Regions from separate parts of the Clostridium sp. D5 genome, predicted to be linked through region 1. Evidence: predicted binding sites of a transcription regulator. Region 1 holds the regulator's gene; the other holds the start of a gene.
The links. The regulator Rex, encoded in region 1, represses fermentation and respiration genes when NADH is low (regulators of the CRP and FNR family bind a similar motif). The targets are predictions, from matches to a motif close to ATTGTTAANNNNTTAACAAT.
Positions count from the first base shown of each region.

Region 1 (3,197 bases):
ATGCCCCGGCTTCCGGTAATCATCAGAATCTTTCCATAAGTGCCCTTATGAGAATTGGGCTTTCTGGAAGGAATCAGTTCCGGCAGATCCGATTTTTCAAATGTATAACAGACACCCGGCTCCTTTTCAAAAAGTTTCCGGCTGATTCCGATCGCCACGGGAATCGTTTTTCCTGCATACTGATGCCCCGGATGAAGGATGCATCCGAGCTTTTCGCACTCAAAAGTGACTGTCAGATCGGCGCAGAATGCCGTGCCCAGTACATTTCCAGTAGCGGAACAGATACCGGAAGGGATATCGACAGCAACCTTCTGCCCCGGCAGATCATTCATCTTTTTAATATTTGCTGCATAAGCTCCCAATACTTCTCTATTGAGGCCTACACCAAAGACGGCATCCACTATAACAGTATATTCCTGCCTGCTGATTGTTGTTACTATAGGAACACCGCATTTTTCAGCGATTTTCATCTGCTGTCTGCAATCCGGAGTCATAGACGCTTCATTTCCAATAAAAGCAGCTTCTGCCTGACATCCCTTTTCCTTTAAAAGGCGGGCAATCGCAAAGCCATCCCCTCCATTGTTGCCGGAACCGCATACAACCAGCGTTCTCTGTGTATTGATCTTCTCCTGTTCCATGGCAGTCACTGCCGCCAGTGCAGCACGCTCCATCAGCACCATAGAAGGAAGTCCGATTTCATCAATTGTATAGTTGTCTGCTTTCTGCATCCATTCGCCGGTAGGCAGATATCTCATAAGATCACTCTCCTTACTTCTCTGAAAACGAAACAACGTGTAAAAAAGGCACAAAGCCTTTGTTACACGTCTTGTGTTGTCGGTTATTTCTCATGTTCCTCATTATAACGACTGATATTATATGACAGCTTCATTAAGCTGTCATATAAATGTACGCTTTCTACAATTACGTCATCCGGTAAGTGCAGGTCTGTATGTGCAAAATTCCATATACCCTTAATCCCGTTCTCAACAAGCATATCGGCCACTTCCACCGCTTTTGACTTTGGAATTGTAAGTGCAGCGATCTCAATATCCGTATTTTTGACAAATTGTCTCAGATCATCCATCATACGGATCGGTATTCCGCGTATTGTTACGCCTTCCAGCCTTGGGTTAACGTCAAAAATACCCTGCAGTATAAATCCGCTCTTTTCAAAAGCCGCGTAATTGGCAAGTGCCTGTCCCAGATTCCCGGCACCTATGATGATTACGTTATGTTTTCGGTTTAATCCAAGAATCTTACCTATCTCGGTATAGAGATACTTGACATTGTATCCATAACCCTGTTGTCCGAAACCACCAAAGTTATTTAAATCCTGGCGAATCTGAGATGCCGTGACACTCATCTTCTTACTCAGGTCATTTGATGAAATACGTTCTACTCCTGCATCCAGCAGTTCTCCCAGATATCTGTAATATCTTGGCAGCCGTCCAATTACCGCACGTGATATCTCTCTATCTTCCACAGCTATCGCCCTCCAAACTTAATCTAGGTTATATTATATAGAATTGTACGGACAAAGTCAAATTTTTAGTTGTATTTTAAACTATTTTCGTTATAATGGAATAAGTATGTAAATTTTGGACAAAGAGCAGGACTTGGCGGTTATTGCATACCCAGAGGGCATCCCGTAATGCATGCCCTTCGGGCGGGTCTGCAGCACAGCTGCAGAATAAGGTATACCCAGAGGGCACCCCGTAATGCATGCCCTTCGGGCGGGTCTGCAGCACAGCTGCAGCATAAGGTATAACCGGCAGGCCTGATACTGAAGAGAACAGGAGGTTTCTAATGATACTGGCATGTCATAATCTCAATAAGGCATTCGGCGGACAGCTCATCGTCAGAGATGGTTCCTTCCATATAGAAGACAGGGAAAAGGCGGCTCTGGTCGGGGTAAACGGGGCTGGAAAATCCACCATATTAAAAATGATTGTGAAGGAAGAGCCTGCTGACAGCGGTGAATTTGTACTGACAAAGGGGAAAACACTCGGATATCTTGCACAGCAGCAGAATCTTGAGGGCGGCCGTTCCATATATGAGGAAGTAAAAACAGCGAAGGCGGATATTATAGAGCTTGAAAACCAGATCCGCTCGATAGAAAAAGAATTAAAATCACTGACCGGGGAGGCACTTCAGGGCAGACTTGACACCTATCACAGAATGATGTCAGAGTTTGAGGCACAAAACGGTTATGCTTACGAGAGTGAGCTGACAGGAGTCCTGAAGGGTCTGGGCTTTCAGGAGGCGGATTTTGATAAAAAGACTGACACTCTCTCCGGCGGGCAGAAAACAAGGGTCTCTCTGGGCAAGCTGCTTCTTACAAAGCCCGATATTCTGCTTCTGGATGAGCCTACGAACCATCTGGACTTAAATTCAATCACCTGGCTGGAAACATATCTGCTCAATTATCCTGGGGCTGTATTTATTGTATCCCATGACCGTTTTTTCTTAAACCGTGTGGTTACAAAAGTAGTGGAGATAGAAAACGGAGCTGTGAGGATGTATTCCGGCAACTATAAGGCTTATGCGGATAAGAAGCAGCAGATCCGGGATGCCATGATGAAAGAATATCTGAATCAGCAGCGGGAAATCAAGCATCAGGAGGCCGTCATTGAGAAGCTACGTTCTTTCAACCGGGAAAAGTCCATTAAGCGGGCGGAAAGCCGCGAGAAACTGCTGGACAAAATGACGTTAGTTGATAAGCCTCAGGAGGCAGCAAAGGATATACATTTTTCCCTGGAGCCATCTTCCTTAAGCGGCAACGATGTACTTTCAGTGGAAGGCCTGTCTAAACGCTTTGACAGCCAGACCTTATTCCAGGATATCAGCTTTGACATAAGACGCGGCGAACATGTGGCGGTCATTGGAGATAACGGAACAGGTAAAACCACTCTTCTGAAAATTATTAACCAGGTGGTTCCTCCGGATACTGGCTCTTTTACGTTGGGATCTAAGGTGAAAATCGGTTATTATGACCAGGAGCATCATGTACTGCATGATATGAAAAATATATTCGAGGAGATTTCGGATGACTATCCTTCCCTGAATAATACGCAGATCAGAAATACTCTTGCGGCTTTTCAGTTTACCGGGGATGATGTATATAAACGAATTGGTGATCTGAGCGGCGGCGAGAAGGGGCGCGTATCACTGGCAAAGCTGATGCTTTCCGAAGCAAA
Region 1 covers NZ_GL870814.1:193,703-196,899, reverse strand. Annotated here, with positions in the region: gene HMPREF0240_RS14440 (bifunctional ADP-dependent NAD(P)H-hydrate dehydratase/NAD(P)H-hydrate epimerase) at 1-755, opposite strand, end outside; gene HMPREF0240_RS14435 (redox-sensing transcriptional repressor Rex) at 839-1,483, opposite strand; gene HMPREF0240_RS14430 (ABC-F family ATP-binding cassette domain-containing protein) at 1,807-3,197, shown strand, end outside.

Region 2 (3,197 bases), on a different contig from region 1:
GCATGGCGATCGGGGCCGAGTATATTGCTACGGGCCACTATGCAAGGGTAGTAAAACTGGACAATGGACGATTTACTCTGAGACGTTCAGCTACGCTTGCAAAGGATCAGACATATGCACTTTATAACCTGACCCAGGAACAGCTGGAGCATACGCTGATGCCTGTGGGGGAATACTCCAAGGATGAAGTGCGAAGGATTGCAGAAAAAATAGGCCTGATGGTTGCAAATAAGCCTGACAGCCAGGATATCTGTTTTGTGCCGGACGGTGATTATGCATCTTATATAGAAGAAACCGCGGGGATCAGGATGCCGGAGGGAAATTTTGTGAGCAGTGACGGCCGGGTGCTGGGACGCCACAAAGGGATCACACACTATACGGTGGGACAGCGGAAGGGCCTGGGACTCGCCCTGGGATATCCTGCTTTTGTGCTGGAAATCCGTCCCGATACCAATGAAGTGGTGATCGGTACAAATGAAGAATCTATGACACACACTTTGAAAGCGGACAGGCTGAACTTTATGTCGGTGGAAGATTTGACAGAACCTTTACGTGTCTTTACAAAAATACGCTATAACCATAAAGGAGCCTGGTGTATAATTGAAAAGACGGGAACGGATGAAGTGCTCTGTACATTTGAAGAGCCGCAGCGTGCAGTAACTCCCGGACAGGCTGTTGTATTTTACGACGGTGAATATGTACTCGGTGGAGGAACCATTTTATGATAACCAGTGATTTTCATATGCATACGGATTTTTCTTCGGACAGCGAGGCGGCCCCCAGAGATATGATAGAGGGTGCTATTGCAAAGGGGATGAGGAGAATCTGTATCACTGACCATAATGACAAAGACTATCCTTATCATGAGGATGTAGGCATTACGGCATTTACATTTGATATAGACAAATATTTTCGGGAGTTGACTTCCCTCAGGGAGGAATATGCGGACAAGATCGAAGTGTGTATTGGGATTGAGATCGGACTGCAGCCTCACCTGGGAGAATATTATAAAGAATTAGTGAATAAATATCCATTTGATTTTGTGATAGGATCGGTTCATGTGGTGAACGGTGAGGACCCCTATTACAGGGAGATGTTTGAGAAACGGACCGATGAAGAGGCATACAGAGAGACATTCCGGGTAACACTGGAAGATATAGAAGCAGTGGAGGATTTTGATGTACTGGGCCATATTGACTATGTGGTGCGTTATGGTAAGAACCAGGCACAGGAATACAGTTACCGGAAATATGCGGACTGCCTGGATGAGATCCTGAAAAAGGTCATTTCCATGGGAAAAGGTATTGAAATGAACATGGCCGGGTTCAAATACGGGCTTGGCTTCTGCCACCCCCATCCGGATGTGATCAGACGTTACAGGGAGCTGGGCGGTGAGGTCATAACAATCGGCGCTGACGGGCATCAGCCGGAGCATATTGCCTACGATTTTCAGAAGGCGGGGGACATCCTCAAGGGCTGCGGTTTTAAATACTACACAGAATTTAAGGCCAGAAAGCCGATTTTTCAACAACTTCCATAAAAATGCATTTAGCACTTGAATTTTTGTTCTTGATTTAGTACAATAAACCGTAGTTGATGAATCTTTAACAAACATTATGTTTGCTGAGGATTTCACAATATAAATGACTGTGTAACAGTTAACAACTTTTAAAACTTTAGGAGGAATTAATCATGGCAGTAAAAGTAGCGATTAATGGATTTGGACGTATTGGACGTCTCGCATTCAGACAGATGTTCGGAGCAGAAGGATATGAAGTAGTTGCAATCAACGACTTAACATCTCCAAAAATGTTGGCTCACTTATTAAAATATGACTCAACACAGGGAAAATATGCACTTGCTGACAAAGTTACAGCTGGTGAGGACTCTATCACAGTAGACGGAAAAGAAATCAAAATCTATGCAAAAGCTAACGCTGAAGAACTTCCATGGGGAGAGATCGGTGTAGACGTAGTTCTGGAGTGTACAGGCTTCTATACATCAAAAGCAAAAGCAGAAGCTCACATCAAAGCAGGCGCTAAGAAAGTAGTTATCTCCGCTCCAGCTGGAAATGACCTTCCTACAATCGTATACAATGTTAATCACGATGAACTGACAAAAGATGACAACATCATCTCAGCAGCTTCCTGTACAACAAACTGTCTGGCACCTATGGCTAAAGCACTGAACGACCTGGCTGAAATCAAAACAGGTATCATGTGCACAATCCACGCTTACACAGGTGATCAGATGACACTTGACGGACCGCAGAGAAAAGGCGATCTGAGAAGATCCCGTGCAGCTGCAGTTAATATCGTTCCTAACAGCACAGGCGCAGCAAAAGCGATCGGTCTGGTTATCCCGGCCCTGAACGGCAAGCTGATCGGAGCTGCTCAGCGTATTCCTACTCCTACAGGATCAACAACAATCCTGACAGCAGTAGTTGAAGGAAATGTAACAGTTGATCAGATCAACGAAGCTATGAAAGCTGCTTCCAACGAATCTTTCGGATACAACACAGATGAGATCGTATCCAGCGATATCGTAGGAATGAACTTTGGTTCTTTATTCGATGCTACACAGACAATGGTACTTCCTCTGGACAACGGAACAACACAGGTACAGGTTGTATCATGGTATGACAATGAGAATTCTTACACAAGCCAGATGGTAAGAACAATCAAATACTTTGGAACATTACTGTAAGTCGGCATTTCGGAAAATTTAATCGGCAGATTAATTTCTAAAAAATAGACTCACAAAGGGTCCGGTCTAATATAGGGCCGGATCCTTTTTTATGTTATAGGAAATTCCTCTGGCATTTCCTATAACATAAAAACCCTCCGGGGGATGCGCACTGCGGTGTAAGAGGCAGATGTCGCGATGCGGCCGCCGCAGGCGCGAGTTTCGCAAGCGAAACTCTATTTTCTTATTAAATAAACAGGAGGCAATAAAATGCTCAACAAAAAATCAGTAGACGATATTAATGTTAAGGGTAAAAAAGTTCTTGTAAGATGCGACTTTAATGTACCATTGATCGACGGAAAGATTACAGATGAGAACCGCCTTGTAGCTGCACTTCCTACCATCAAAAAGCTGGTTGCGGACGGCGGTAAAGTGATCCTCTGTTCACATCTCGGTAAGCCGAAGGGACAGCCTCTTCCAGAATTATCACTTGCACCGGTAGCAGTCAGATT
Region 2 covers NZ_GL870820.1:66,492-69,688, forward strand. Annotated here, with positions in the region: gene mnmA (tRNA 2-thiouridine(34) synthase MnmA) at 1-725, shown strand, start outside; gene HMPREF0240_RS20470 (histidinol-phosphatase HisJ family protein) at 722-1,540, shown strand; gene gap (type I glyceraldehyde-3-phosphate dehydrogenase) at 1,693-2,706, shown strand; gene HMPREF0240_RS20480 (phosphoglycerate kinase) at 2,956-3,197, shown strand, end outside.
Region 2: a site for Rex is predicted at 1,593-1,612, ahead of gap (type I glyceraldehyde-3-phosphate dehydrogenase). Genes of this name have one in related genera too.